One region of the Paraburkholderia sp. RL17-347-BIC-D genome, then DNA from elsewhere that is predicted to be linked to it. Evidence: predicted binding sites of a transcription regulator. Region 1 holds the regulator's gene; each other region holds the start of a gene.
What was found. Region 1 encodes LexA, which represses DNA repair genes until DNA is damaged. Its sites were predicted from a motif close to ACTGTATNNNNATACAGT; they were not measured.

Region 1 (7,830 bases):
GCGATCGTCCTCCTGACTTTCGGTGCGAAAACCGACGCGACGGTTGAGGGTCTCGAGAAAGGCGCCGGATTCGAAATGCTGGGTGGCGTGCTCGATGGCCTGTGTGCGGCTCATGGGTGTCTCCAATGCGGGCGGAATGTGGGGGCGGGCGGCGCGTGGTCTTGTCTGATTTCGATTGGACGTGGCCTGCAGCTTCGAACCGATTCTAGAAGGCCGTTTTTTTTGTCACAATGATCGTCTTTCGAAGCTTGCGTTGCCGAAAAGGCAAAGCTCGCTGCATTGAGTTGAAGCGCTCGCGGACATTGGCTCGGCGGCGCATACCGTTGAACGAGGCACAAGGCATGGCACTTTCGCTGCATGGCATCGCGCTGCGCTATTTCGTCGAGGTCGCTCGCACCGGCTCGCTCAGCGACGCGTCCGCGCGCTTGCATGTCGCTGTCTCCGCGATCAGCCGGCAAGTGGCGCGGCTCGAAAGCGACCTCGGCGTGGCGCTCTTCGAACGGCGTCCGCGCGGCATGGCGCTCTCGGAAGCCGGCGAGCGCCTGCTCGCCTACGCGCAGCGCAGCCTGCTCGAAGCCGAGCATGTGATGAAGGAGATCGGCGGCCTCGAGACCTTGCATGGCAGCATGATCAAGGTGGCGAGTTCCGAAGGCTTCGCCGCCGACTTCCTGCCCACCGCGATGGCAAGCTTCCGGGTTCAGTATCCGGGCATCGACTTCACGCTCTCGGTCATGTCGCCGGGCGAGGCGACCCGTCAGGTGCGCGACGGCGACGCCGACCTTGCGTTGACCTTCAGCCTCGCGCCGGAGAAGGGCGTCAAGGTCGAGCACACGGAACGCGCACCGGTGCTGGCGCTGCTGCGCGCCGATCATCCCTTGGCCATGCGCGCGAAGGTGTCGCTCGCCGACTTGCAGCGCTACCCGCTCGTGCTGCCTGAACCCGGCACGACGATTCGTCAGTTGATCGACATTACCTGTGCGCTCGAAGGCGTCCTGCTCGAGCCCGAGCTCACCTGCAACAACAGCGGCGCCATGTACCGCTACGCGCAGAAGTCCGGCGCGATCATGTTCACGGGCCTGCTGTCCGTGCGCGATCGTTATGCCGGCGACGGCTTCGTCGTGATGCCGATGACGCATCCGCAGATGCGCCAGCGCAGCATTCAGGTGCAGACCATGGCGGGGCGTGCACTGCCGCAGTCGGTGAGGGCATTCCGGGATCATCTGATCGCGGAAATCGCGGGCGCGAAGCCAGCCGATGCGGCTTCCTCTAAGGCCATGCGAAAGCGCGGCAAGAGCACCCGCTGACGGCTCCAGGGCTTGGAAAATCCACGTGGCATCAACGCGGCGAAACAGGGTTTGCGAGCGCCCGCGCACCACGAAGCAGGCTGGCCGCATGCGTGCGATAGCGATCCATTCGCTACCAAATGAAAGGCAAATGTCCCAGCCGGAACGCGAATCACGACCTAAACTGTGGTGGACGGGGCGGGTTGAAGACGCGGACTGCACGGCAGGCAATGCTGCAGTGCACGCACCGAAGGAAGTCACCTTGGGGACACCGGTGGTAGGATTCAGCCCGAAAAATGGACAGCGGCGCGCGCTCGAATTCGCGTGCCATCCACAACAGAGCGATAGGACTCAGGACATCGAATGGCGCAACAAAAAACAAACCCAAAACTTGAGCAGGCGCTGACGCGCGGGGATCTCGCAATCCGTCAGGCGAATTCGGCGCGGGCCACGGCGTTGCTGCGCGCGTTGGGCAAGATGATCGTGGACGCGTCGGCGACGATCGGCGTGGAAGCCTTCACACTGATTCCCGACGGCGACAAGATCTACGATCCGGCCGATGGGCTGTGGCCGCAGGAACTGCAGATTTCGCTCGACGGTCCCGTCGAAGAAGCCGATCCGGACGAAGTGCGTACGGTCCGTCTGATCGCCGACGATCCGGGCACGGTGTTCCGGGTCGAGTGGCAGCGCGCCGACGGCAAGATCGGGCGTCAGGACGGCGGCCCATTCGCCACGGTGGCGTTTATCTCCGACGTGGACATTCCGTGGACGGACGACGAGGACTAAGCAAGCCCGGCTCGCGGCAGGCGCCGATGCCAGGTTGATTGCGGGTATCCGCGCCTGTGGTCCGTGGTTGTCGAAAGCCGGAAAACCTACTTCATCATCCGGCGCCGAAACAGAATCGCCGACACGATAAACCCGCCCACCGCATACGCGGCCAGCACGGCCACATGCCACAGCGCATTGTCGACGGGCCGGCCCAGCATGGCCGGCCGCATCAAGTCGACGGCATGCGCCAACGGCAACAGCTGGGTGGCGCCTCGCGCCACTGCGGGCAGTTGCGACACGGGAAAGAACACGCCGGATAACAACAGCATCGGCGTCAACACCAGCGTCTGGTAAAACATGAAGAAGTCGTACGAAGGCGCAAGCGCCGTCACGACCATCGCGACGCTCGCAAACGCGAGCCCGGTCAGCACAATGACCGGCAACGCCAGCAGCATCGACGGAAAATTCGCGTAGCCCAATGCGCCGGCCACCAGCATGATCGCCGCGCCCGAGAGCGCCGCCTTGCTGGCTGCCCAGATCACCTCGCCGAGCACGATGTCGCCGAGTGTCAGCGGCGTATGCATGATCGCTTCCCAGGTGCGCTGCACGTGCATGCGCGAGAAGCCCGAATACATCGACTCGAAACTCGCCGACATCATCACGCTCGAGGCCACCGTGCCCGCCGCAAGAAACGCGATATACGACACGCCGTCGACATGCCCCACCATCAGCCCCAGCCCGAAGCCGAGGCCGAACAGATAGATCATCGGATCGGCCAGGTTGCCGAACATCGAGGCGATCGCGAGCTTCTTCCACACCAGATAGTTGCGGCGCCACACGGCGATCCAGTTGCTTGCGTTCGCGGGAAAGGCGGCGAAGGCTTCCTGTTTCGACGGCGTATCGCCCGGGGTTTCGTAAGTGCGTGCGTCCATTGCGTGTCTCGTGCGGTGTTCCTCTACGGAACTTCCTTTTGGGGTGTCTTTGTATCTGTAGCGCGTTGCGTGCGAGTCCGGTCTCGATGCGCCTCTAATCCTGCATCTCGCGACCGGTGAGCCGCAGGAACACATCCTCCAGATTCGCCGGTCGATGCAGATAGCGCAGATCCGCGCGCTGCTTGAGCCGCGCATGCACCGGCTGCGCGTCGTTGACATAGCAGAACAGCGTCTCGCCGCTGATCTCGGTGCGCTCGACGAGCGGCGCCAGTTCATCGCGCAACGCCACCGGATCGGGCCCGAAGATCTCGATCACATCGCAACCGATCTCGGATGCGATCAACGCGCTCGGCGCGCCTTCCGCGATCTTGCGCCCTTCCTCGATCACGCACAGCCGGTGGCAGAGCCGTTCGGCTTCTTCCATGAAGTGCGTGGTCAGCAGAATGGTCTTGCCGCGCGCGAGCAAGGAGCGCAGCCGCTCCCAGATCAGATGCCGCGCCTGAGGATCGAGGCCGGTGGTCGGCTCGTCCATGATCAGCACATCGGGATCGTTGACGAGCGCGCGCGCCAACGTGAGGCGCCGCTTCATGCCGCCTGACAATTCGCTCACGCGCGCGTCCGCCTTGCTCTCGAGCCGCGCGAATTCGAGCAGCGACGGCACCATCGCACGGCATTGCGCGGCGCTCAGACCGAAGTAGCGGCCGAACACCAGCAGGTTCTCGCGCACCGTGAAGTCAGGATCGAGATTGTCGAACTGCGGCACCACGCCGACGCGCGCCCGCGCCACGCGCGCGCGGCCGGGGATCGGCTCGCCGCACAGACGGATCCTGCCCGCATCCGGCGCCGCGATACCGAGCAGCATGCGCAACGTGGTGGTTTTGCCCGCGCCGTTTGGGCCGAGCAGGCCGAAGCATTCGCCGGCGTTGACATGAAACGACAGTCCATCGACGACCGTTTTTTCGCCGTAGCTTTTTTTGACCTGATGAAATTCGATGGCGGCTTCGGGCATGGATCGAACGAGTCTCCGGAAAAGACGTGAATGACGCGAATGGCCGGGGGAGGCCGCCTATTCTAGGGCATCGGCGGGACGCTGTTGGTTCGCCCCCGACAGTCCGAAGCGGGTTTCTTGCACTGCGGCATCGGCGCGCGGAGGACCCGCGGGCGGCTCGCGCACCTGTTTAGGGCGTCGTTAAGGGGCAGTTAGCGCACAGTTAGCGTTTTCCATCCCTTGCAACCTGAATTGCGGCGCACCATGATTAATTCAGATCGCGCGTCCCGCGCGAAGGGAGAAAAATCATGGCGAGCTACCAGAAAATCCTGCTGTGCTACGACGGCTCGCGTGAAGGCCGCAAAGCACTACGTTGCGGCGCCGACCTGGCGTTGGATCTGAAAGCGGAAACGCACTTGTTGTCGGTCGTCGACATGCGTTCGAGCATTGCGCAAAGCGCGGGCCTGTTGACCGACGTGGCCTGTGGCAGTTTTGAAAAGACCGCGCGCGACATCCTGCAGGAAGGCGTGGACTGGCTCACGGAGCGAGGCGTGAGCGCCCAGGGGCATTTCGCGTTCGGCCATCCGATCGACGAGATTGCCAACCTCGCCAATGAATTGCATGTCGACCTGGTCGTGGTCGGCCACCGCTGCCGCACGGGCTTGTCGCGATGGTGGATGGGCGCGGGCAATACGCCGCTGCTCGACCGTGTCTCGTGCAGCATTCTGGTGGCGTGTTCTTCAGCGCAGGAGCAGCAGCAAGCGGCGGCTTGAGGCGGGCTAGTCACGCGACCGGCCGCCTCGGCCTGACGGCATCAGGTGATCACTCGTTCAGGTTGACCGCGGCCAGCTTCCACGTGAATACGCCCTCGCGCTGGAAGATCGCCGAGTAACGCGCGTCGCCGGCGCCATGCTGGTACGTGACGACGAACTCGTTGAGGCCGCGATAGCCCGCCGTGGTTTGCGGCGGTTGCGGTGGCGCGGAGTTGACATTGGCCGCGTTGCCGTTTGCGGGAGCTGCAGGCGCAGGTGCGGTCGCAGCGGCGTCCGGCGGATTATTTGCGGCCGGGGGCGCGGGCGGTCGCTCGCCCGGATCGCCGCGCGGCGGCATGCCGTTCAGCAAGGCCGCCACGCCGTCCGGTGTGGCATACGCATCCACGAGCGGACCGATCAACGCAACGCCGATCATCGCGCCAATGGCGGCCAATGGATTGCCGTTGCTGTGCGCGCCAAGCCGCCGTGTCAGCAAGCCGGCGACTTGCTCCTTCAGGCTCTCACGCAACGCGGGGAAGTCGACATACTGATTGACGGTTTGCGCGTCGCGCGCATCGGCCGCGCGTTTGAGATTGTTCAGCGCGATGTACGGTGTCGCGTAAGCAAACCCCAGCGCGGCGATCACCACGATCACGATCAGCGTGACTATCAGCGGCCGGGTGGCGCCGCCATGCATGCCGCGCTTGCTGCCGCGCTTGCTGCCGCGTTTGGTACGTTTTGAAACTGCCATCGAGTGGGACTCTCCATCAGGTGTGATCTAACGTGGACCGCAGCCACGCGAAAACGATCCCACGCAATACATCTCTCGCTGTCCCGTTCAAGACCCTTCAAGACCCCTCAAGACTCGAACACCGCCCCATGCACGTTGGCTTCATCGGCGATGCAGCGGTCGATCATGCGGCAAACCGCGTCCATCGTGCCGACCATGATCAGACGCGACGGCCCGTGATAAACCCGCACCGGTGCGCGACGCGCCGGTTCCGCCGTATTCAAGCCCGAATTCAACGACACGCGGGCAAATGCCGGCATCGACGACGGCAGGCTCGGCGCGGCCTCGGGCGAGTCGAACAGCGACGGCGTGCCGAGCGTGGCCGCCTCGATCAATGAGCAGGGCACCAGCTTGCGAAGATGGCGCAGACGACCGAACTGGCGAAAGGGCAGCAGGCGGGCAAGACGTTCCATGAGACTCTCCAGGCGATGCAACGTTGATGCGGCGTTGGCGCGGCTTCTTATTTTGTCGAACGGGCGAGAGGGTTAAAACTCGCCGGGGCGGATCAGCCCCACGGCGATACCCTCCAGCGCGAACTCCGCACTGCCGGTTTCAACGAAGATGTTTTCGTAATCGGGATTCTCGGCGATCAGCTCGAGCCCGTTCGGCCTGCGCTTCAGGCGCTTGACCGTGACGTCGTCACCAAGCCGGGCAATGATGATCTGGCCGTCTTTGGCTTCGCTGCGCTTTTGCACCGCGAGCAGGTCACCGTCGAAGATGCCCGCGTCGCGCATGGACAGCCCGCGCACCTTCAGCAGGTAGTCGGGCTTGCTCGAGAACAGCGCCGGGTCGCACGCATAGTGCTGCGAGATATGTTCCTGCGCGAGGATCGGGCTGCCCGCGGCAACCCGCCCGATGAGCGGCAGCGACAGTTGCATGATGCTGGCGTGCGGCAGCGTGAACTGGTGCGGCGAGTCTTCCGGGCCGGCCAGCAGGCGAATGCCGCGCGATGCGCCGGCCGCGAGTTCGATCACGCCCTTGCGAGCCAGCGCGCGCAGATGTTCTTCTGCCGAGTTGGCCGAGCTGAAACCCAGCTCGGCGGCGATCTCCGCGCGGGTGGGCGGAAAGCCGGTGCGTTCGATAGCCCTGCGGATCAGATCGAAAACCTGCTGCTGTCGTGCGGTGAGTTTGGTCATGGCGCCACTGTATGTATGAACAGGTGACTGTATTTTTATACAGTATTCGGCGCAATTCAAGCTTTACTTTAAGTTCGGGGTGAAGGGTGTCGTTCCAGCGCCGTCAAGCGACGCTCAAACACCCGTTTTCGTGCCGCAACGCCTTATCCAGCTGTCATTACCACTTTTGCGTATTAAAGAATGAAGAAACATTATTTTTAATGATGAAAGCCCTTCGATAGACTGGCCTCCAGTTGGCGCTCATGTGCACGTGACCGCGACGTAAAAAGACACCACACGCTGTTTCAGCGGACACAACGCGGAGAAAGTTGACATGGATCACCAAGGTACGGGGCTGGCAGGCAGGACGAAAAAACTGATCGCGGCGCTCGCATTGGGCGCGGCGGGCGCGCTCGGCGTGATGGCGCAGGCGCACGCCGCCGACACGACGCTGCTGAACGTGTCCTACGACCCGACCCGCGAGCTGTATCAGGACGTCAACCAGGCGTTCGGCAAGGAATGGAAGGCGAAGACGGGCGAGACGATCACCTTCAAGCAGTCGCACGGCGGCTCGGGCGCCCAGGCGCGCTCGGTGCTCGACGGCCTGCAGGCCGACGTGGTGACGCTGGCGCTTGCATACGATATCGACGCACTGGCCGGCAAGGGTTTGCTGGACAAGGGCTGGCAGAAGCGCTTGCCGGATAACGCGTCGCCGTACACGTCGACGATCGTGTTTCTGGTGCGCAAGGGCAACCCGAAGCACATCAAGGATTGGGACGATCTGACCAAGCCGGGCGTGTCGATCGTCACGCCGAATCCGAAGACCTCGGGCGGCGCGCGCTGGAACTACCTCGCGGCCTGGGCGTATGCCGAGCATCAACCGGGCGGCAATGATCAGAAGGCCAAGGAATTCGTCGGCAAGCTCTATAAGAACGCCGGCGTGCTGGATTCGGGCGCGCGTGGCGCGACCACCAGCTTCGTGCAACGCGGTATCGGCGACGTGCTGATCGCGTGGGAAAACGAAGCGTTCCTGTCGCTGAAGGAATTTGGTCCGGAGAAGTTCGAGATCGTGGTGCCGTCGGTCAGCATTCTGGCGGAGCCGCCGGTCGCCGTGGTGGACAAGGTCGTCGACAAGCACGGTACGCGCAAGGTCGCCGAAGCGTATCTGAACTTCCTGTATAGCGAGCAAGGGCAGGAGATTG
Region 2 (7,830 bases), on a different contig from region 1:
CGACGCCGCTCGCCTGCGCCACGCGGCGCGCGCCGCTTTTCGCTTCACTGATCATGGCGGGGATCAGATGGCCCTCCGGCAAGCCTTTCCAGAAGCGTACCGGCATGTGCTGCTCGAGCGCCGCTTCGTTCAGTCGCGCCGGATTGAACGTGCTGCGGTAATAGGCGAGCCATAACGCCTCGGCTTCGTCCGCGGTATCGCGACGATGGTCGCCGGGCAGGGCGCGGCGTTGCTCCAGATGCAGTTGCTGACCGTCCCAGAAGGCCGCGCCGCGCGGCGTCGTGATCATCCAGGTCGAGCGTCCCATGCGTTGCGCAAAATGTTCCGCGGCCCACGCCAGGACATCATGCTCGGGCTCGTACCAGGCGATGTATTCGGGTGTCTGCACCGCTGACGCCGACGCTGACGTCTGCTTGCGAAACCGCACGTACGCGATCATGTCGTGCTTGGCACGCCGCACGCTTTTGGCCATGCGATGGAGTTGTGCGCCATCTGCGTCTGCCGGCGAGGCGACCGAGCGGTCGCCGTGCTGCCAACGCCACAGCACCTTGTATAAAAACGCCCAGCGCTGTGATTCGCGATACAGCGCGGCGTCTTGCAATAGCGCTGCCAGTTCCTTTGAAACATGCACGGCAGAGGGTCGGGGCTCCGCTGCTTGGGATGTCGCGCCATAGTCGAACAGCGCCTGCTCTTGCGACGACTCAGGTTCCTGCTTGACGCGCCATTCGATCGTCTCCGGCGCGAGGCCTTCGCCCAAAGCGCCAAGCGACGCGGCGCGCCACGCGACGAAATGATCTTCGATAACGATGGAACGCATCGCGACGCGTCACAACAACGCCAGTTGCACCGGCGGCGCCAACACCCGGCGCAATCGCGCCGACGACGCGTCATGCAGCGCCGCGCGATAGTCCTGCGTCACGACAAACGGCTTGATCTTCTCCAGCGGACAACGCAGCCGCACGAGGTCCTCGTAGCGCACACGCCGCGAACGCCGTAGCTCGACCAGGCGTTTCGCGTTGCGCATGCCGATGCCCGGCACACGCGCGATCATGCGCAGCGGCGCGCGGTTCAGGTCGACCGGAAACTGCTCGCGATGCGCCAACGCCCACGCGAGCTTCGGATCGATATCGAGCGAGAGGTTGCCGGGTTGTTCGAACAACTCGTCCGCACTGAAGCCGTAGCCGCGCATCAGGAAATCGGCCTGATACAGGCGATGTTCGCGTAACAACGGCGGCGCCTGAGCGGGCAATGCGGAAGGGCTATCGGGAATTGGGCTGAAGGCGGAGTAGTACACGCGCTTGAGCTTGTACGCTCCGTAGAGCGTCGCGGCGGTTTGCAAGATCGTGCTGTCGTTCGTCTGATCCGCGCCGACGATCATCTGCGTGCTTTGACCCGCGGGCGTGAACTTCGGCGCTCTGGCGTCGCTATGCGCCTCTTCCTGCGCAAGACGGATCGAGCCCATGGCGAGCTTGATGGTGCGGACGTTCTTTTCCGGCGCGAGCCGCGCGAGGCTGCCGTCGGTGGGCAGTTCGATGTTCACGCTCAAGCGGTCGGCATAGCGCCCGGCTTGCGCAATCAATTGCGGATCGGCGTCGGGAATCGTCTTCAGATGAAGATAGCCGCGAAACTGATGATCCTCACGCAAAGACTGGGCGACGCGCACGAGCTGTTCCATCGTGTAGTTCGATGACCGAATGATTCCGGAACTCAGAAACAGTCCGTCGATGTAATTGCGCCGATAGAAATCCAGCGTCAGTTCGACGACCTCCTCGGGCGTGAAGCGTGCGCGCGGCACGTTGCTCGAGCGCCGGTTGACGCAGTACTGACAGTCGTACAAACAGAAATTGGTGAGCAGAATTTTCAGCAGCGAGACGCAGCGCCCGTCCGGCGTGAAACTGTGGCAAATGCCCGCGCCGGTGCTGGCGCCCAGACCGGCAATGCCGCGAGAGCCGCGCTTGGGTGCGCCGCTGCTTGCGCATGACGCGTCGTACTTCGCCGCGTCGGCCAATACTTCCAGCTTTTTGAGCAGTTCCACGTTGCCGCCAATACTGTATGGATGTACAGTATTGTACGTGGGCGGGTCGTGACTGCAAGCGGTTTTTAATGAGAAGCGGGCGTTGTTCCACGGGGGCGCGCCCGGTGAACAAACGGGGCGAGCTGAAGCAATACAACGGGAATCGGGCGTATGCCGAACGGCGTTGCGCTTGCTTGCAGCTCCAGCGGCGCGATGGGATTAATAACAAGACGATCGCGGAACCTCGCACCGGCGAGCGGTCTGAATAGATCAAGTACGCGGGTGAGCCCGCACAATGAACGGAGATTCATCTACATGCCGGCTTTATCCGGTCAGGAACGCCATGCCTGAACAACTCTGGCTGCCTGGGCTCGAGGCGCCGCCAACGCCCACAGACGGTCTGTTCTTCGCCGTGTTTCCCGATGCCACGACAGCGGCCAGCATCGCGAAGCTCGCGCAACAGCTTTGCGGGGAGACGCGCGCGCGGAGTAAGCCGCTTGCGGCGGGCCGTCTGCATGTCACCTTGCATCATCTGGGAAATTTCGCGGGCGGTTTGCCGCAGAAGCGAGTCGACGCGGCGATGCAGGCGGCCGCCTCGATCAAAATGGAGCCGTTCAGCGTCGAATTCGATACGGCGGTCAGCTTTGCGTCGAAGCCGCGACCGGGACCGCTGGTGCTGGGCGGAGGCGAGGGCGTCGCTGGCCTGCACATGCTGCACGGCGCTTTGGGCCATGCATTGCAGGACGCTGGTTTGGGGGACCACGCCGTCTCATCGGCGGCGCGCTACATACCGCATGTCACACTGGCGTACGGCATGCCATGGGCCGCGGCGCGTCCCGTTGACCCGATATGCTGGAACGTGCGTGAGTTTGCGTTGATGCACAGTTTGCTCGGGCGTACGCGGCATGTCGCGTTGGCTCGATGGACTTTAGCGGGCGCCGAGTCATAGCGCGCGTCGCCCAAGGTGACGGCGGCGTGTCGATCGCGCCGGGCTAGAACCGCATGCCCGTCGCGCAACCGCCGGCGAAGCCGCCACCGCTGCCGCCCGCGCCGCCGCAGAACACGCCACAACCGGATAGCGCGAGCGACATGGCCACGGCGGCTAGCGTTGCGCGCAATCTCGGTTTGCGAATGCGTTCGCCGAGGTGTGCGAGATCGGGAGCGGCATGCGGGCTGTTGCCGGCGTCGAAACCGATGGTGGCGCAGGTAAGGCTTGAGTTGGTCATCGGGATTTCATAACTTCAGTGTCTTTGGGGAGCGGCGGGCAAAGGCGCGAACGGCGTCGTTCGTTGAAAGTCTTCTGTCATGTTTGTGCGGAGAAAAAGGGGCGGCATGCGGCACAGCCGGGAATCGCTGAGGCTAGCGCACGACCCTATGTCCCTCAAATACGCAGAATCTGAAAACGTAGGAGGTTTCGTCGGTTCGAGAAGCGGAACGATCGTGCGCTCCCTGATAGAATGCTTGGGCCGCAACGTAGTGGATTGCAGATGAAATTGCTTGATGCGTTAGTCGAACAGCGTATTGCCGCCGCCGCCGCGCGAGGCGAGTTCGACGAGTTACCTGGCGCGGGCGCGCCGCTGTCGCTGGACGACGATGCTCTGGTCCCCGAAGAAGTGCGCGTCGCCAACCGGATTTTGAAGAATGCGGGCTTCGTGCCGCCCGCTGTCGAGCAGTTGCGCGCGTTGCGCGACCTGCAAGCGGAGTTGAATGCCGTGAGCGACCAGGCTACCCGTTGCCGTCTCCAGGCGCGCATGCTGGCGCTGGATATGGCACTTGAATCATTGCGTGGCGGGCCGCTGGTTCTGCCGCGCGAGTACTGCCGGCGCATTGCCGAGCGGCTGTCCGAGCGCGCCGGCAACCTCAATACGGCAGACGCGGGTTCGCAGTGAGCGAGCCGCTTGCCCACGCCGCCTTGCCGGATTCGGATTCTGTTGAGTCTCGCGATGTGCTGAGTACGCAGGGTTCTCAGGCCTCGATCAGCGGTGTCGCTGAATTGACTACGGCCGAGCCGGGCGCTGCCGCCGCCTCGGCGAGTTCAGATCCCACGCCTGGCGAGCCGTTCATATTTCCCGCTGTTCCCGAAGTCCCGGAGCGCGATCGACGCTTCATGGCGCTGGCGCAAGCCGCCGCCGAAGAGGCGCGCGCTGCCGGCGAAGTGCCCGTCGGCGCAGTCCTCGTGCGCGGCGACGAAGTCATCGCCACGGGTTTCAATCACCCGATCGGCGGGCACGACCCGTCGGCACATGCGGAAATGGCCGCGTTGCGCGCCGCGGCGCAGGCCGTCGAGAACTACCGTCTGCCGGGCTGCGAACTCTACGTGACCCTGGAGCCGTGCCTGATGTGCGCCGGTGCGATCATGCACGCGCGCATCGCCCGTGTCGTGTTCGGGGCACGCGATCCGAAAACCGGCGCGTGCGGCAGTGTCGTCGATGCCTTCGCGAATCCGCAGTTGAATCATCACACCACGGTGATCGGCGGCGTGCTCGAAAATGAATGTGGCGCCGCGCTCAAGTCGTTTTTTGCCGAGCGGCGGCGCGCGAGCCGCGCAGCACGCGCGGCGGCACGCGCCGACGCAGGCAGCGAACCGGACAACGAACCGGGTCCGGCTGAGTCGCTCTAAAACAACAACGTCCAACAAGGTCTTGCCAATGGCCGTCCATCGCACCATCGAACTGATCGCGCCGTCCGGGTATCCGCATGATCCCGAGGTGCTGCATCGCGCGTTGCAGCGCTTCCATACGCAAGGGCATCACGTCGAGGGCGTGGAGGCGGCGCGGCGTCGCTATCAGCGCTTTGCCGGCACCGATGGCGAGCGCGCGGCCGATCTGAACCGGCTCGCCGACCCGTCGCGCAAGTTGCCGGACATCGTGCTGGCCGTGCGCGGCGGCTACGGCGCGGTGCGCATCCTGCACGGGCTCGACTACGACGGGCTGCAGCGGCGGCTGACCGATCAGCCGATCGCGCTGGTGGGACACAGCGATTTCACCGCGATCCAGCTTGCGCTGCTGGCGCGCGCCGGTGTGAAGACCTTCGGCGGCCCGATGGTGATGAGCGACTTCGGCGCGGACGAACTGAGCGAATTCACCATGCAGCACTTCTGGTCGGCGTTGACGAAGCCGACCATGACGGTCTCGAGCAACACGCCGCAAGCGCAGCCGGTCGACGTCTCGGGCATGTTGTGGGGCGGCAATCTGGCGGTGCTGGCATCGCTGATCGGCACGCCGTATATGCCGCCGGTGCAGGGCGGCATCCTGTTTGTCGAGGACGTCAACGAACAACCGTTCCGGGTCGAGCGGATGATCTATCAGTTGCACCTGGCCGGCATCCTCGCGCAGCAACAGGCGCTCGTGCTGGGCGATTTCTCCGGCGCCAAACCCTACGACTACGACAATGGTTACGACCTGCACGCCATGATCGAGCAGGTGAGGTCGGTGATCGGTATTCCGGTCGTCACCGGCCTCCAATTCGGGCATGTCCGCAACATGCTGACGCTGCCGGTGGGCGCGGACGCGCATCTCGTCGCCGACGCACACGGGTTCAAACTGAGTTTGTCGGGCTATCCGTACCTCGCCTGAACCGGCGGAGGAGGGAAGCGGGCGTTTGCCCGCTTTCTTTTAAGACCATTAACGCAACTAACGGTCAATTTAATCGACCACCTCCCACAGAACGACTCGTGCAGGTCCTTCGATTTTGTTGACAAAATCCGCCACCAATAGACGACCCCAGCCTCACCTAATTAAACTCGTACTGAGGCGGCACTAGGCACTCAAGCCGAGCCGGCAGCCCGCCAGCCCGCCGTCACCGCGAAGATTGTCGAAATTCTAAGCAAAAATTGTTGACAATCTTTATGTCCATCCTATGATGACCTACATACCGAGACGAACATCATGTCCGACACAGAGTCCGCAGCCGCTAATAGTTCGAAACCCGAAGTGATTGCCGAGCGCATCCGCGCCGCGATCCTCGAGCATCGGCTCGCGCCGGGCTCAAAGCTGACAGAAGCGCAGTTGTGCGAAGTATTCGGTGTGAAGCGCGGCCCGATCCGGCAGGCGCTGGCGCAGTTGGCGACTGATCACCTCGTCGACCTCGAACCGAATCGCGGAGCGTTCGTAGCAAGCCCGTCGCTGCAGGAAGTGCACGAAGTGTTCGAGATGCGTCGCATCATCGAGTTGGCGGTGGTCGAAAAGATTTGCACCGGTCACGGCATGCGGCGTTTGAAGAGCATCGGCAGCATGATCGGCCGGGAACGCAAAGCGTTCGAGACACGTGATTTTCCGGCGTGGATTCGCCTGTCGGGCGAGTTTCACACCGAGTTGGCGGGACTCACCGGCAACGCCGTGTTGTGCGACTGCCTGAACGGTCTGGTGGCGCGCTCCACGCTGATTTCCGCGCTGTACGAGTCGCTCGGACGCAGCCCATGCTCGTTCGAGGACCACGAAGCCATTCTCGCCGCGCTAGACGCCGGCGATGCAAAAGAGGCGGCGGCCTTGATGTCGCGCCATCTGCAAAGCGTCGAGTTGAAGATGCTGGACCGCCCCGCACGTGGCGCGGCCGATCTGCACGAAGTGTTCGGCGCACTCAACGGTGCAGCCAGAGATTCATCGAAGACAAAGTCCGCGCAAGGCTGAGGCAAGCGGCCGGCGTGCGCCCGTTACCGGTGCGCGCCGCACTGAATTGAACTGAACCAATCAAGCGTTGCAAGGCGGCTCGGCGTGAGCGCTGTCGGCTTGTGCACGCGTGTCCGCCGCCGGGCGACGGGCTTCGAGTAGTAACGCATCGCCGGGAAGTCGCGGCTGCTGGCGGTGCGATAAACACAGTACTTCAAGTACGGAGACATCCGCGGCACGGCCGGACGGACGCGCCAAGACCCTTCGTCTCACACGGACGAGGCGGGCGCGACTGGCATGGCCGATGCAACGTCCTTCGATTCGCTATCGACGGTCCCTATTCCAAGGAGGAATCATGGCTCAGTTCAGTGCAGCGCCCGGCAATCCCGCAATTCCCACTTATGCAGATGACGGCGCGCCCAGCGAACCGTCGATGCCCGCAGGCTACAGCGACCGCCTCTATAACGAAGATCTCGCGCCGTTGCGTCATCAAACCTGGGGCGCTTACAACATCTTTGCGTTCTGGATGTCGGACGTGCACAGCGTCGGCGGCTACGTGTTCGCGGGCAGTCTGTTCGCGCTCGGCCTGACGAGCTGGCAAGTGCTGATCGCGCTGCTGGTCGGCATCACCATCGTCAACATGCTGTGCAACCTGATCGCGAAGCCGAGCCAGGCGAACGGCGTGCCGTATCCGGTGGCGTGCCGCGCGACCTTCGGCGTGCTCGGCGCGAATATTCCCGCGGTGATTCGCGGCCTGATCGCGGTCGCGTGGTACGGCATTCAGACCTATCTGGCCTCGAGCGCGCTGGTGATCGTCGTGTTGAAGTTCGTTCCGCAGTTGCTGCCTTACGCCGATGTTCATCATCATGGCTTCATGGGACTCTCGACGCTCGGCTGGACCGGATTCATGCTGCTGTGGGTGTTGCAGGCACTGGTGTTCTGGCACGGCATGGAGACCATCAAGAAGTTCATCGACTTCGCCGGTCCCGCGGTCTACGTGGTGATGTTCATTCTCGCGGGCTACATGGTGTATCGCGCGGGATGGCGCAACATCGGCATCAACCTGGGCGGCGTCAAATATCACGGCATGCAGGTCGTGCCGGTGATGATCACGGCGATCTCGCTGGTGGTGTCGTATTTCTCCGGACCGATGCTGAATTTCGGCGACTTTTCGCGCTACGGCAAGAGCTTTCGCAGCGTGCAGCGCGG
Region 3 (7,830 bases), on a different contig from region 1:
CGTGCGCCACGCGAGGCCAGCGTTCGACAACTGCGTGAACAGGTTCGGTTGGACAATGTTGTGCGCAGCGGTCGTCCCCGTCGGACAAGTGCCAAAGCCGGACAGGTCACCGTTCTGATTGGCCGGAACAGCGGCCGTCGCCACCAGCGGCTGACCGTCTGATGCCTTGCCGCCCGCGAACGCGGTGTCCTTCAGCGCGGAAGCGTCTACGCCGCAGCCCCACCAGTTGTCGTCGGTGATACCCCAGTCGTCCGCACCGCCGAGCGCCGTGTAGTTCGGTTCCGACGGGTTGCCGGTCGAGTAATAGGTCGTCGCCTGGTTCCACTTGCCGCTCGTGAAGTCGAGGTTGCCGGCGATGTACGGTGCGTCGCCCGAGCCCTCGATACCGATCGTGCCGCCCGTCGTGGTTCCGATCGAGCGGTTCTCGAGCATGACAATGAAGACCGCGTCATAGCGCGGAATGCCTTCGACGTTGAACGCAGCCTGCTGCGACTGCGCGAACGTGATCGGCGTCTGCGTCTGTGTCGGCACAACGGCCGTCGTCGAGGTCACACCCGCCTTGCCGACGAGCGACGGATCGCCGCCCGCAACCGCGAGGTTATCCGGGTACATGTCGCCGCGATCGAGCTTGGTCGTTGCGTACGTATAGCGGTTCGTCAGTGCATTGTCTTCAAAGAGGATCGCCGACTGCTCGGCGCCCGACAGCTTGTTCACGTCGCCGAGCACGTCGGCGGCCGCGACAGTCGCTGCCGAAGCGGCCACACCCGGACCGCTCAGGCGCGTCGCGAGGTTGGCCTTCTCGGTGGCGTAGGTCGTGCCGTTCGCTTCAACCAGACGCTGAACTTCGCTCGACATCGGGCTGATCACGACGTTCGTCGCGCCCTGGTCGGCGATCTGTGCCGCCGAGGCGCGCAGGATCATGTGGCTCGGGGCGGCTGCGCCGGTCGCCGTGTTGGTGGCCTTGGTGCTCACGTCGGCTATCAGTTGGCCGCTGCCGCTGGTTTTCAGCGTGAAATGGCCCGTGCTGTCGGTTGTCGCGATGGTTTCAGCCCCGTCGCACTTGCCGTTGCCGTTCGCGTCGACGCACACGGTCGCGCCAGCGTAGTAGCCTGCCTTGAGGATTGGATCGCCAGTCGTGCTGCCCGGCACGAAGCCGGCGGCGGCGACGGCGCCCGCGAATGTCTGCGTGGGGGCGTTGCTGGCCGCCGGTGTAGAGTTGTCATTACCTCCGCAAGCGGTCAGCACGCAGGCTGCCGCGATCGAAGTTAGAAGAAGAGTGGTGGTGCGACTTGTTGAGTTGACCGACATTGTGGGGGAGCCCCTGTTGGTTGTATACGCCCTTCAGAGCAAACTCCGATTGCGCGGTGCAGCGCGTTCACTTTCAACTACGTGCGGAGCTTGCCTGGGATGTTATTAGAAGTGCAACTGCCACGACTGCCTTTAAAGCAGGGCGAATTGGAACACCCCTGAGTGAAACTTTAGCGGCAGAAACCTGAATATTGGCTTGCAATTCGCGATGGCGCGTCAACAGGACCTACCAAACATGTCTTCAGAAAGCCGACAAAATTGGCTCTCCGATAAATGTGTCCAGGAGATGTCGAAAAAAAAGTTGCAGTTCGCAATTAACTGGAAGGCAGCGGTTATCATCACGCCTCTCACGGATAAACTCTGGCAGATTTTTGTAGCTCCGAATCCACCTCTCGCGCTGATCCTCGGCCAGCAACATGTCTGAAATTCTGATTGTTGAAGATGATCCCTCGATAGCCGAACTGCTATGGCTACATGCACAGGAAGCGGGGCATCGACCTGGTTGCATTCACGGGGAAAAAAGGCGAAGGAGTTAATTGATGAGCGGTTGCCGGCGGCTGTGATTCTTGGCTGGACGTTGCCTGACATGACGGGACTGTCTCTGTTGATGCCGGGGCGGACTTCTATCTCGTCAAGCCCTTTTCAACAAGGGAATTGTTTGCCCGTGTACAGGTTATGTTGCGCCCACAACCAAACGTGAACTCCCAGGATATTTTTTGAGCGTCCCTGGGATCACCGTGTCGCTCACGTCACATCGAGTATTCGTACGGCGGGAGGACCGAGAAGTTGCTGTCACTATGTCGCCGACAGGATTCAAGCTCCTACGTCTTTATTTGGCGCATCCAGGAGAGGTACTTTCCCGTGACGCATTTGTCCAGGAGGTCTGGATGGCACAACCCCATGCCAGTGAGCGCACGGTCGATGTCCATATCAAGTTCCTCCGCGACGCGTTTCGACCATTGGACACAATGATCGAAACGGTTCGGAGTCGACGCTATCGTTTGTCGAGTTCTCCTTCTCACTAGTCGAACGCCGGTCAATCATCGTAGGGGCCTTGTCACGTTGCTGCGGTGGCCGCGTAAATCGGCGATGAAAAATACGAAATCACTCTATGATGGCCATCGCTTTCCGGCGGTGGTGATCGGTTGTGCCGTTCGCCGGTGCAGTGTGTATCGGCGGCGGTCGCGGTGGAACCGCTACTTTCACCTTGAACGCAGCAGCAATACTGTATATATTAACAGTACTGGTTATATATACAGGGTCGGCAATATGGAACATCTGATTCGTATTCTTAACGACAAGGATCGCCGAACGCTCGCCTGGATGCGGGAGCAGGTCGGCGAGGCCGCCCTTGGCGCGGCCGCTGAGCGGTGCGGCGGCCCGACAAAGCCCTATGTGTCTCGTGTCTGCCGATGCCTAGGTCTGAGGCCGCCAATATTCGGCGAGTCGGGCCCACGCATATCGACTGCGACTGCCGAGCGGTCACTCGCTTCAATCCGCGAAATTCTGGCCGCGGCTGCGGCAAGGCGCGGCCCCGGTTCGGTGCGTGTTTGATTCTTTGACGTCTAATCTAGCGAGAACGCCGATCCGATCACGTCACATCGGCCGCTTCTGACAGACGGATTCTGGAAGTGACGTTTGCGCCAGGTGAGAGCCACAGTCATTCAGCTTGACAACGGGCACCCGCGGCGCACGCTCTACGTGCACAGCTTGGCTCACGATATCCGCATTTACGAGGACGGGGGAGTTGCTGGCCGTTCATCCTGTACTCGACGGGCGTCGAAGAAACGTCGCTGCTGCCGGGACATCGGCGTTCACACGAACCGCTTGCCTTTTGCTCTCGCGATGCGGCGAGCAGTCTGGTAAATCGTTGGAAGGGGATTTTCAACTTGCCGCCGTCCATCAGGAAAACTGTGAAACGGTCCTTATCTGCGTTGACATCCCTTGCCACCGGTCGAATACGATTTATCATCCCACGGCGTCCAAATGATTGTCCGCAGATACCATCTCGCCTGCGGTGGCTGGGCAAGTGTCGCCTCGGGTATTTGAAAAGGCGGCCTCTTGGCGTTCCAGTAAATTACTCAAGTAATGATTTTGTCAGATCCTGTGCGGCGATAATCAGAGTCGTTTTGGGGTCTCGTGCGCCGCGAGAAATGACGATGGCTTGTTATCGGAAGGCACCCGTGCCGCCCCGTGCGCGCGGCAACGTTTGTTCAGACCGTGCGGATGAATTCGTCTCATGAGGCTCCATGCGTTCGTCACTATCGCTTTCTGTGCGCCGATCCGTTTCGTCAGCCGCCTCGCGGGTGTTGTCGCCATCTGGTGTGATCGTTTGTGGTGTTTTGCTGACGCTGTTCACGTGCAGCCTTTGCGCGTGGGTGCTTTTCGAGTCACGCAACGATGCCTACAACCACGCCGAGGAAAATGCACGGAACCTGATGCTCGTCATCGAGCGGGACATCGCTCGCAACATCGAGCTCTACGATCTTTCGCTGCAAGCGGTAGCGGACGGGGTGGCGGATCCGCAGGTGATGGCACTCCCCCCGAGGATCCGAAGCGGGGTGTTGTTCGACCGCGCCGCTTCGGGTAAGTACCTCGGCTCCATATTCGTGATGAGTGAGCGCGGCGACATCGTCCTGGACTCCCGATTCATACCGGCGCGGGTCGGGAACTTCGCTGACCGTGACTATTTCAGCTTTCACCGCGACAGCGGCAACACCGGCCTCTACATCAGCAAACCCTACGCGTCGCGGCTGCGCGACGGCGCGCTCACGATTGCCCTGAGTCGCCGGATTACGCGCACGGACGGCTCTTTCGGCGGTGTCGTGGTTGGGACGCTGAGCATCGACTATTTCCGCGCTCTACTGGACGGCCTGTCCGTGGGGGAGCGCGGCACAGCGGCAGTGATCGAGACGAACGGAACCATGATCACCCGATTGCCCTACGATCCGAAGGTGGTTGGGCGTGACATCCGAAACGCCCCCGTGTTTATTCAGGCGATGTCGACAAACGAAGGTGCGTTCGCTGGCACTGCCTCAATCGATGGGATCCGCAGGCTCTACGTGTACAAGCACCTACCCGGGCTTCCGATCATAGTCGACGTGGCACCCGCGGAGAACGACATTTACGCGGAATGGCAACGCCGGGCCAGGCGACTTGAGATCGTGATGGCGGTGTTCGGCGTGATCCTTGGGGCAGGATCGTTGCTGTTGTCGCGTGAACTACGGCGGCGACAGCTTGCGGAGTCGAAACTACAGCATCTGGCGCGTACGGACGCGCTTACGGGATTGAGCAACCGGGGCACCTTTGACGAAACGTTGCAGAAGGAATGGCAACAGGCCAATCGCTCGGGCCGTCCGCTCTCGCTGCTGTTCGTCGACATCGATCAGTTCAAGGCGTACAACGATTACTATGGTCATCAGGCGGGCGATGAGGTACTAAGAGCCGTTGCTCAATGCGTGGCTCTGTGCGTTCGCCGACCGGCCGACCAGGTGGCGCGGTATGGCGGCGAAGAGTTCGTGGTGACCCTTCCAGATACCGACGCGACCGGTGCCGCGAATGTCGCAGAGACCATTCGGCAAGCCGTATTTGATCTCAACATTGAACACGCCCAGAGCCGGTATGGCTGTGTGACCGTGAGCATCGGCGTGGTGACGTCGCAAGGGCGAGCGGTTCACGATGGCGCGATTCTGGTGAAGATGGCTGACTCGGCCCTATACGAAGCAAAGTCAACCGGCCGTAACCGGGTCTGCGAGGCATAGCAGCGCCAGCGCGCGCACGCAAACGACGCAGAGGGCGGACACAAAGGCAGCGGAATGGAGTTGCACCCGAACAGCAGGATGAACAGGAACCTGGCCGGTGCCCGCGCGGCTAGGCGATCACCGATCATTTCAGGCCGCACGTTCAGGTGGAATCGGCGAGCCACGATCACTGGCGACGAAGCGATGCAGGCGCGGGCGCCGCTGTACGCGTCACATCGAGAACCGGTCGTCGGACAGGCATTCGCCGCCGGCGTGCGATGCCGACGCCGACGTCGCCCAGCGTCAGGTTTGCCTGTGCGCCGTGCGATGCGGTAGGGTGCGGGTATTACTCACGGAACTGAGCTGTCCATGAACAAACAGGAACTCATCAACGCTGTCGCCGGTCGCACCGGCGACAGCAAGGCCGCCAATGGTGAAGCCATCGATGCGGTGCTCGGGGCGAGCATGCACGCGCTGATCGCTGACGACGGCGTGCAACTGATGGGCTTTGGGTCGTTCTCGACGGGGCAGCGCGCCGCACGCACCGGACGCAACCCGTCGACGGGTGCCGAAATCCAGATTGCCGCGGCAAGGACGGTCAGGTTTACGGCCGGCAAGGCATTCAAGGATGCGGTCAACGCGTCATGACGAAGGTGGCGATCATTCCCGGCGACTACGCCGGGCTGCATAAGGAAGTGGTCAGTGTCGTCGAGTCGGCGCGACGCACGGCGGCTCGCAACGTCAATGCCGTGATGACCGCCGCCTACTGGGAGATCGGGCGGCGGATCGTCGCCAGTGAGCAGGGCGGGCAGGCGCGCGCGGGCTACGGACAGGCGCTGATTGCCCGGCTCGCGGACGACCTGACGCGCCGTTTCGGACGCGGATTCGGCAAGGCCAATCTGGCCAGCATGCGCGCCTTCTATTTCGCCTGGCCGGCGGCGGAGATTTTCCAGACAGTGTCTGGAAAATCTGCAGCCCCCGAAAATGTCCAGACGCCGTCTGGAAAATCGCCGCCGGCGAATGACGTCGTCGACGCCATGGCAACGGCGCCCGATTACATGGCGTTAGCCGCCCGTTTTACGTTGCCGTGGTCCGCTTATGTGCGCCTGCTTTCAGTGAAGACGGCGCCCGCTCGCGCTTTCTATGAAACAGAGGCGTTGCGTGAAGGCTGGTCGGTGCGCCAGCTCGACCGCCAGATCAGTAGCCAGCTTTACGAGCGGCTGGCGCTGTCGCGCAACAAGGCAGCCCTGCTCAGGAAAGCTGCTGATGTTCAGCCGGGTGATCTCCTCACGCCAGAGGAGGCGATTCGCGACCCGTTCGTCCTCGAGTTTCTCGACATCAAGGACGAGTACTCGGAGTCGGGTCTTGAGGAGGCGTTGATCCAGCATCTGGCGGACTTCCTGCTGGAACTTGGCGACGACTTCGCTTTCGTTGGACGGCAGCGCCGTCTGCGAATCGACGACACGTGGTTCAGGGTCGACCTGGTGTTTTTCCATCGACGTCTGAAATGCCTCGTCATCATCGATCTCAAGGTCGGCCGCTTCAGCTATGCGGACTCCGGGCAGATGCATCTCTATCTGAACTACGCGCGCGAGCACTGGATGAAGCCTGGGGAGAATCCACCTGTCGGTCTGATCCTTTGCGCCGAAAAAGGTGCGGCCGAAGCACACTACGCGCTGGACAACCTGCCGAACAAGATTCTCGCGGCGGAATACCAGACCGCGTTGCCAGATGAGGCGATGATCGTGCAGGAGCTGGAGCGCACGACAGCGGAACTGGAGCGGCGTACCGGGGCTGCGTGAGATCCGGTCCCGACGTCCGACAGATCAGGATCACCCTGAGCGCCTCACAAGAATGCCTTCTGGAGAATCTGCCTGTTTTCGAACGAAAAGGACGATTACCGCCTGAATCTGCTTCCAGACTCGGGGCGCGCGCTCATTCCCGCGTCGCTATCGATTATTGTAGTTGGCTATCACGGCGCGTATCGCCGGCTCATTCATGTTCGCGCGTGTCACCGTCACCACGTCGACGAATACCTTTGGACGCGGCGGATGGCCCTGCAAGGCAGCGATCAGCGTCTCGACCGACTGATAACCCATACGGTAGGGGTCCTGCACGTTCTGCGCATTGAGTGTTGCTGTGGGGCCGAATATGGGTTCTGCTGCGTACGCAGCGCGGCCCAAAGGGCCGCAACTGATTTACCCCGTATCAACGTGGAATCACCCGGATGACTTGTCCCAAACACTGGGAAACTAATTGCGCCCGGCGGCTGTGTCAATGGATTTCGGATATCCATCCCCGGTCTGCAGCTTGCATCGACCACCTGGAAGACCTGAGGTCATCCCCTTAGCCGCAATGCGCAAAACATGTCCTGCATTACGAGGACGAAAGCGTTGGCCATGCGCCGCGCAGATGAAGTCAAAGGGTCGCAAACGGATGTCTGTTTGGGGGTGGGGCGAAGGTTCGCAGTGGGTCAGCTACAGAAGTCGGGCCGCTGCCACGGGTGGCTCAGTGCGGTGGAGCAATGTACTTCCGGCTTCGGCCATCTGCCGCCATTCGTTCGTGCGATCGATCGGTCATTCGGACGTCGGCTTGGCGCCGACAGCGGACCTTAGCTGCGTGCACGTGTTCGAACTGACGCGCGGCTAGGCTGTCGCGGAAACCGCATTTGTTTGCATGCGTGATCCCAACGATCGCGTTGGCTTCTTAAGCATTGGCTTGTTAATAGTGTGCACGCGAAGTCAACAGGTGGACTCATCAAGCGCCCCGTCACTCGGCGCGC
Region 4 (7,830 bases), on a different contig from region 1:
CCGTCAGAAAGTACCGCTCGTAGCGCAGATCCCCGATCAGCGCGAGCTCGTGTTCGATCTGCTGCTGTACCTGATGCGGGATGCCCGCTGGCCAGCGGCGATGTGCGCCGATGTAGGTCTCCTGTCTCAGGTAGCTTGTCGGCGTATGGCCGGCCGGCACCAGTTCGTCCGGATACTCATAGCGCAGCTCGTCGAGTGAAAACGTGCACAGGCGAGCGATTCGCAGCGTCTCCTCGAGCGTGCGCTGCGAATACAGGTTGGCGAGCCGCAGACGCGATCGCAGGTGCTGCTCAGCGTTGGGCGCGAGATCATAGCCGCATCCGGCGACCGGTCTGCCGACCCGGATCGCCGTCAGCACGTCCTGCAGCGGTTTGCGCGAACGCACGTGCATGACGGGCGCGCCGGTCGCGACGACGGGAACGCCGTGACGCGCAGCGACGTGTTCGACGGTGCCGCGGTGAATATCGTCCATTGCACGCGCGTGCAATGTCAGTGCGACCCATGCGCGATCGCCGAAGGTCTGGACGAACCACTCGACCTGCGTATCCAGTCTGTCTTCATCGGCGGGGTAGTCCGGTGACAGGATCGCGACGCAGTCCGGCAGTCCCCGCAGGTGTCCGAAAGGCTTCTCCGGGTGCGCGAGATCCAGCGGCGCGAGCCGGTAACTGCCCTTGTGGGCGCGCATGCGGCCGAGCGTGATCAGCTCGGAGAGGTTGCCATAGCCTTCGCGCGTCATCGCCAGTGCGGTGAATGACAGGGCCGGCGAGCCGTCGGCGTTGGTCAGGTGGAAGTGCGACCCGACGATGAAGGGCAGCCCGGCCTTCTTCGCCTCGACGTGCGCGCGCACGACGCCGGCAAGCGAGCATTCGTCCGTCACGGCCAGCGCGGCATAGCCGAGCTGTGCGGCGCGAGCGGCGAGATCCTCGGCGTGCGATGCGCCGTGCAGAAAGGAAAAGTTGGACGCGCACTGCAGCTCCGCATAGTCGGGCAGTGCGCCGTAGGTCGGCGCCATGGGCGATCACCCGAACAGGCCATGCAGGAACCAGCGCGGCTCGCGTTCCTCGACGGCGCTTACGCGCTCCCGGAAGACCCAGTAGTGCACCGCGTCTTCGGACTCCGCGACAAAATAGTCTCGCGTCACCGGGTGCCCATCCTGCCAGCCGACCTCGATGCGTTCGCCCGGCGAGACCATGCGCAGCGGCGTGCCGTAGAACGGGCGGTGGCCGCGCATGATGAGCGGCACCGGGTTGTCCAGAAGCCAGGTGGGTCGCGGAAGATCTGGCGGCGGCAACATGGGCCTGACGGTCTCGCCGATGGGAAGCCAGCGTGCGGCGACTTCCGGGCGGTGGTCGGCAACCGGAGCCGCCTTGAGCACGTTCTGCGCGCCGAGCCGGGCGACGAGCAGTTCCATGAGGCGCGCATGATCCTGTGGCGAACCGCCAGGCTCAGGAAACAGTGATTCGCTGGGTGCGTCCGCTTCGCGCACGTCCTTCGCGTCGAGGCGAACGGCGATGACCGGCGCGGCCAGCTCGACGCGGCCCAGCCGTTCTTTCAGAAGACGCACGAGGTGGTCCTCGCGTGACGTCGGTTCGCCAAGCGCGATTTCGATTGCCGTCGGCGGCACCGCCGCGCGGCCGCGTTCATGCTCGAGCTCAAGTACAAACCGCGCGATCGCCAGCTGTCGCGCCGACAGCCAGCCGGTCATCTGCAGGATCAGCCGCCGCGCCGCGAACAGCACGGCTTCCGCATGCTCGATCCGGTCGGGCAGCTCGAGCCGCGCGCTGAAGGTGGGGGGCAACTCCAGCCATTCGTACACTTCGGGCGCCGCGCCCGTCGCGCGATCGAGCGCATCCAGCAGGGCCGTGCCGCAGCGCTTCTTGAGGCCGGCACGGGGGAGTCGCCGGATGTCGTCGACCGTTTCGCATCCCAGTCCGTCGAACCATTCGGCGTAGGGGCGCGCAGGCGGCAGGGCAGGTAACGGCACGCGACGCAGCGTACGGTCGACGGAGCGCAACGTGAGCGCGATGCCAGCCGATGACCGGGCGAAGAGCCACGCGGCCTGCCCCGTCGGCGCAACGGCAAGTGTCGCGGTCACGCCGAACGCGGTCACCGTTTCACCCGCCCGCCGGCGCAGTGGCCGGATGCCGCCGAAGAGGCGCAGGCTTGCCGAGACGTCGGCCAGCACGACCGCTTCCTCCGCCAGCACCACGTGGGGGGTGAACTGCAGCAGGGCGAACGCCACGCCACGAACAAGCTCCGCTTCACGGGTGAGATCACGTTCCCGGATGACCGCGTCGGGAACGAGCGTCAACACGCCACCGCGGCGCATGCCGGGCACGATCCCGGCCGAGTGCGCCGCGCGGTCGAGCGCGACAACGCGATCCTTCTCCAGCACGACAAACCCGGCCTCATGGCGTGGCGTCGACCAGCGCGGGAGAAACGACTCGAGGGCGAGGTGCGGCAGATGTACGCCGATCCAGAGTTGCATATCGGCTCAACAGGGCAGGTGAAGGTACGAGAGGAACGAAAACGGGTTCGTCGCGCTGCGGTCCGCGGCGTTTGACGAACGTCACTTTAATACCGCCCCTGGCGGCTCGCAGCGCAAGCCGCAGCGGTGCCGGCGACGTCGCCTGGGCGGCCGCGAGCGGGCGAAACAGGAACAGCAGCGTGTCCGAGGTCTGCGCGGCAAGATGCAGGCGCCGGAGCGCCTCCTGCCGCACTTCGGCCTGCCAGAAGAGCAGGGCGCCGCAGGTGCCGGCACGCAGGATCTGCTCGGCGGCCCACAGCGCATCGGCCGTGCGTGGTGCGCGCAGCACGCAAACCTGTGCTGCGGGAATGCCCAGCCACGCCAGTCCGGCGGGTTGGAGCCGATGCGGCGGCTGCAGCAGGAGCAAGGGGCGGGATCCGACGGTCGCCAGTGCGGGCTGCAGCAGACGCAGTTCACCGCAGCCAGGCTGCGGTGCGAGCAGTTCGGTGAGCGCGCCCGCAGGCCAGCCGTCGCCCGGCAGCTCGGCGGTTAGCGCGGCGTGGCCGCACGACACCACCCGATCGAAGCCGGCGGCTAGCTGCGAAGCGCGCCATAAGGCGGGGTGGATGTCTTCGGGGTGACGCGGCAGGGCGCTCATGGGGCTTGAATACTGTATGGATATACAGTGTCTAGTGTAGCGCTTATCTCGGAAAAATGTAAAAGGGGATGGTCCGGGGGCCACGGCCGGTTGCCGGCGAGTCGTTCCTAGCAGGTGCAAGACCACCTTTCGCGACCAGCTCGGCGGCCGTGGCTGCCGCATGTAGGGATGCCAACGTGAACGCTGGTGCCGCGAACCGCTGGCTTCACTTCGGTGGTGAGCGCAACAACAACAGGTGCGGTCATTTTTTACAAAGAAAACTCTTTATCCGAATTGCGCAGCAGTTTGCCTAAACTGTGTCTACCGTTGCAGAACACAGGAGCGCAGCATGGCAACCAAGACCCTCAAGACCCTCAAGACGGTCCCCAAGATCTCCGTCAAGATTTGGCGGCCCAGCATCGTCAGGCTCGATGCAAAGATAGAGACAGCATGCCTTCGGCGCGATGCCTACCTGGCCAAGGTCCTCGAAGTCGAGCTGGACTGGCTCGACAACGAAGTCTCCATCCCGAACTCGCAGGCGAGCTACGACTACGTTTTCGACCGCCTTGACCGGCTCGATCGCAAGCTCGTCAGCCTGGCGTTGCCGTCGGAGCTGACGGCGCGACTCAACGAAATTTGCAGTCGGAAACGCATCGTGCGCGATGCCTTCTTCAACCGGATCTTCCTGCTGCTAGCGTTTGAGCCACAAGTTGTCGACGCGCTGCTCTTCGGCAAGGTCGGCGATGGATGGCGCACCGAAGTCTGGAGCGAGAACAAGCATGATGGCCCGTTCTTCCAGAACGGTTTCTATCCGCTGGAGCCCCAGATTGATCCGTTCTGGGCGATCCGCAACGGGCTGGAGCTGTACGCCAACGAAGCAGAACTCGAGGACTACGTCGAACCTACCAGCGGCAAGAGCATTCGGGTCGTGCGCGACTTCACAGGTGCAGTCGCACCGGCGGACAGCCTGTACACGACTGTCTTCGAACAGAAGCTGCGCGACAACAACGACCTGCTCGGCCTGAGTTGCTACATGCCTGATTGGCGCATTCCCGGCCACGGAGCGGAACAGGAACGTCGCGCGAAGCTCGACGAGTTGTTCGCAGGATTGGAGGCGCTGCCATGAACACCAGGCATGCCGAAATTCGAGCGCAGCAATGCTGCATCCCGCCGATGGTCGATCAGCTGCTCGACCTGTACGGGCGGGAAGAGCACGACGGGCACGGCGCCGTCGTCGTCTACCTCAACAAGGACAGTATCCGAAAGCATGGAGCGCGACCTGGGCCGTCGCCCGGTGTCACGGCTTGCCGAATGGTTCGATGCCTACACGGTCAAAAGCACGGACGGCCATACCATCACCGTAGGCCATCGTACGCATCGTCTCTGGAGGAAGTAATGCAACCGCAATCTACCCCAAACGTACAGCCCAGGTTTCCGATGCAGGAGCTGGAGCAGATCGAGTCGGCTATTCAGGCATCGCGCCAGTGGATCGCGACACTCGAAGGTCGTCGCGAGGCTCTGACTGCAGAGCTAGATCGCATCACACGCCCTCAGCCTTTGATCCCTAAGGCACCGATGAAGACGATCGGGCCTGGACTCGAGTATCGAGGGGCAATGTACGTGCATTGGAACTACATCGACATCCATATCGACCTTCTGCGCCGGCTGTGGACCGATTTCCCGGACCGTCGGGAAGCCATGGCGAAAGCGATGGGCTGCTACGGCACGAAGCGAGCATACGCCGCCAAGACGCGCGCCGATCTGTTCCCGGATCAGCCGACTGCGTGGGCTCAGCGGTACAGTCGGCCGCTGGTGGACGACTGGTACGTGGACGCGAATCTAAACCGCGAGCGGATGAGCAGAATTCTCCCGGCCGCGGTCAAAGCCGCTGGGCTCGAGTGGGGTAAAGACGTGAAGACCTATTGGCGAGCGGCACAGATTGCGGGCTGACTCTCGGTAACCGGTGTGAGCATTGGGCGGAATGCGAACATCCTGCCAACTAAGCCCGACAGGGGGGCTTCAGAATCCGGAATTTAAAGAACGGTAAGCCGTAGACGGGTATCGAGCACGTCCATCCTGGGCCGATAAATGCACCACACCGCCGCCCCTCCCTTCATCGTGAAAAGCACCCGACTATCATCCGCCCCCGTCCCCACTTTAAAGTGCATCTGGTCGATAGATGCCCCGGAAGAATGGAATGGCCGAATCAGAAAAACAGACCGTAGAGCGAAAGCGGCGCGCGGCGAGGCCGGTTTCTCCCGAGGCTTACGCCGACGCCTATGCGCTTGCACAACAAGTCTTGCAGGGCTCACCTGATGCCGCTTGCGCAAGGCGGACCGGATACCGTTGCGAATGCAATTGCCTTGTGTCCGAACTGCCATCGAGAGCGGCACTACGGTTCAATCTTTTCTGGATGAACGACTGGACTCGAAAGCACGAAATGAGTGGGACTGCCGCGCCGGTCCGCACGCACTTACCCGCATGAGCTGACCACTTGATGCCAGACGACTCGAAGCCAACTCCAAGCGATATGGCCGCAATGCAAGTCATTGAGGACTTGCTGAACGCGAAGAAGCTCAGCGAAGTGAAAAAGATTTGCAAGAGGGCGGCGATTACGCAAACCGCCTTCGTTGACTTCGTCGAGGCTTGTGATTCCGTAGGAGAGCTTCGGAAAGCATTGCACCTCGGTTCGTTCGGAGACGTATACCCGCAACGGCGATGAAGCACACATCATCTTTTTCCGCATGCGAGCCGCATAAAAATGATTGCCTAGCATGTAACGTTTTGTAAAAACGTCCTGTTTGATTCGTTAGACGATTTATGGTTCTTCGGATGGATATGTACGAACACGAAGCGATAGATCTGTTCCGGGCAACGTTTGAAACACTGAGTCCGCGCTGGCAGTTATCTCACGATAGCAATGCCCTCGAACTGAGCCCGATTACCGGGCCGGTCGCCGCAACTGTAAAGCTGTCATCCGAACAGGCCACACAGATCCGCACACTTGCCGGTGTCACCTCGAGCGTGACTGTCGACGCGCTGCTGTTTGAAAAGAAGTTTCGTCTTCACCTGGTCGGACGAAAAATCGATCGAACGAGGTGGGCCGGAACGGCCTCTCCGAGCATCAGTGCTGAAGCTGTCGCGAGTGATCTGGCGCGCGGGCTGTCATTTGCAGAGACGGTCCTGTCGGAAGTAAATTCACTGGTTGTGATCCTGAATCGCGACGGCACGATTCAACGGTTCAACCGGTTCGCCGAAGAACTGTCCGGCCTCAGGGAAGCTGACGTAATCGGGAAAAATGCGTGGGACCTGTTCATGTCCCACGAGGACGGAAGTGAGTCCCGTCAGAACATAGAAAGTTTTTTCCTGCGCGGCGAGGCGTACGAGGTGGAACGGACAGTAAAAACGATCAGGGGTCCGCGACTGTTCCAGTTCCGCAACAAGTTCGCCAGAACGGGAGATCGTCCCGACGAGACGTTTCTGATCTGTTCGGGCATCGACATCACAGAAGAACGACAGGCTCGCGATCGCCTGGCCGAGTTGGCGAATACCGATACGTTGACCGGCTTGAGGAACCGGAACTACCTGATGGATCGCCTCGACCATCTGATGGCGACCCCGAAATGCGTTGGTCGCCTCGCGCTTCTCTTTATCGATCTCGACAACTTCAAGCGAATCAATGACTCCCTCGGACACAGGGACGGGGATCAACTGCTCAAGCAGGTGGCGAAACGCCTGCAGCGCGTCGCCGGAGATGAGCAGCAGGTCATTCGGGTTAGCGGCGACGAATTCGTGATCGTCGTTAGCGGTGACTTTGCTCGCTTCACAGCGCAGGAGCTGGCAAACCGCGTCATAGAAGACTTTGAGCTCGCCTATGTGCTGCGCGCGAATAGCTATCGGATGCGGGCAAGCATTGGAGTGGTCGAGCACGTGCAGCACGGAGACAACGCATTCGATCTTCTTACACGTGCTGACCTCGCGATGTATGCGGCCAAAGCAGTTGGTAAAGGCAAGGATATCAGCGCGTGCCATCTATATACGCCAGAACTGTCCGAACGCGCTGAGCGCGGACTGGAGTTCTATCAGGCGCTGCAGTATGGATTTCTCAGGAAGGAATTCGCGCTGGACTACCGAGACTGCTATACCGTCGACGGAACGGCACGCGGTCTTCTTGCATTGGTGCAGTGGAATCGCGACGGCGCGGCCCCCGTGGAGGGACGCGAGCTTTTCTCAATGGTCGAGTCGTCCGGCTTCGGCGTCCAACTCGGCGAGTTCCAGTTGACCGAGGCGTGCCGCCAGTTGCAACAGTGGCGTGCCGCTGGGCAGATTGTTCAGCACGTTACCTTGAATGTGCCGTATGCGCAGCTCGTTGACGGTGACCTTGCCGGCTGCGTATCCGAATGTTTGCGTGAGCACGCGATGGAGCCGTCGTCCCTGCGGCTGGTTGTCCAGAACCGCCTGGATCAAACCGCAGCACATGTTCTGGACAAGCTGGAGACGATACGTTCCACAGGCGTGCAGATTCTTGCTGCGCTTACGGCCGACTCGGCATTTCCCAATTTGGCGAGGCTGCATGTTGACGGCCTTTGCATCCACGAAGAGTTTGTGGGGCGCGTACCTTCTGAGCCGGTTTCCCGGGCACTCGTTAAAGGCATCGTCGGCGTCTGTAACGAGATGGAATTGAGCGTCCTCGTTCATGGTGTGGACAGCAAGGAGCAGTTCACGT

Region 2: the regulator LexA is predicted to act here: its motif matches at 2,048-2,065, upstream of P0D96_RS00690 (putative DNA modification/repair radical SAM protein).
Region 3: the regulator LexA is predicted to act here: its motif matches at 2,533-2,550, upstream of P0D96_RS48810 (CppA family protein).
Region 4: the regulator LexA is predicted to act here: its motif matches at 3,137-3,154, upstream of imuA (translesion DNA synthesis-associated protein ImuA).

The regions. Positions count from the first base shown of each region.
Region 1 covers NZ_JARESS010000005.1:289,103-296,932, reverse strand. Annotated here, with positions in the region: gene P0D96_RS10155 (M20 family metallopeptidase) at 1-114, opposite strand, end outside; gene P0D96_RS10150 (LysR family transcriptional regulator) at 342-1,304, shown strand; gene P0D96_RS10145 (hypothetical protein) at 1,647-2,069, shown strand; gene P0D96_RS10140 (ABC transporter permease) at 2,156-2,983, opposite strand; gene nodI (nodulation factor ABC transporter ATP-binding protein NodI) at 3,078-3,992, opposite strand; gene P0D96_RS10130 (universal stress protein) at 4,280-4,744, shown strand; gene P0D96_RS10125 (DUF2939 domain-containing protein) at 4,794-5,474, opposite strand; gene P0D96_RS10120 (hypothetical protein) at 5,582-5,926, opposite strand; gene lexA (transcriptional repressor LexA) at 5,999-6,649, opposite strand; gene P0D96_RS10110 (sulfate ABC transporter substrate-binding protein) at 6,963-7,830, shown strand, end outside.
Region 2 covers NZ_JARESS010000001.1:132,837-140,666, forward strand. Annotated here, with positions in the region: gene P0D96_RS00685 (UdgX family uracil-DNA binding protein) at 1-817, opposite strand, end outside; gene P0D96_RS00690 (putative DNA modification/repair radical SAM protein) at 827-2,035, opposite strand; gene P0D96_RS00695 (2'-5' RNA ligase family protein) at 2,358-2,963, shown strand; gene P0D96_RS00700 (hypothetical protein) at 3,007-3,240, opposite strand; gene P0D96_RS00705 (DnaJ family domain-containing protein) at 3,502-3,903, shown strand; gene tadA (tRNA adenosine(34) deaminase TadA) at 4,077-4,634, shown strand; gene ldcA (muramoyltetrapeptide carboxypeptidase) at 4,663-5,589, shown strand; gene P0D96_RS00720 (GntR family transcriptional regulator) at 5,902-6,642, shown strand; gene P0D96_RS00725 (NCS1 family nucleobase:cation symporter-1) at 6,977-7,830, shown strand, end outside.
Region 3 covers NZ_JARESS010000018.1:24,858-32,687, reverse strand. Annotated here, with positions in the region: gene P0D96_RS23590 (alkaline phosphatase family protein) at 1-1,308, opposite strand, end outside; gene P0D96_RS23585 (hypothetical protein) at 1,544-1,732, shown strand; gene P0D96_RS23580 (winged helix-turn-helix domain-containing protein) at 2,106-2,333, shown strand; partial or broken gene P0D96_RS48735 (IS6 family transposase) at 2,398-2,466, shown strand; gene P0D96_RS48810 (CppA family protein) at 2,578-2,862, shown strand; gene P0D96_RS23575 (sensor domain-containing diguanylate cyclase) at 3,558-5,069, shown strand; gene P0D96_RS23570 (HU family DNA-binding protein) at 5,418-5,696, shown strand; gene P0D96_RS23565 (PDDEXK nuclease domain-containing protein) at 5,693-6,850, shown strand; gene P0D96_RS23560 (hypothetical protein) at 6,998-7,165, opposite strand.
Region 4 covers NZ_JARESS010000073.1:18,373-26,202, forward strand. Annotated here, with positions in the region: gene P0D96_RS43375 (error-prone DNA polymerase) at 1-1,012, opposite strand, end outside; gene P0D96_RS43380 (Y-family DNA polymerase) at 1,019-2,488, opposite strand; gene imuA (translesion DNA synthesis-associated protein ImuA) at 2,409-3,125, opposite strand; gene P0D96_RS43390 (hypothetical protein) at 3,454-4,230, shown strand; gene P0D96_RS43395 (hypothetical protein) at 4,500-5,054, shown strand; gene P0D96_RS43400 (HNH endonuclease) at 5,420-5,521, shown strand; gene P0D96_RS43405 (diguanylate cyclase domain-containing protein) at 5,937-7,830, shown strand, end outside.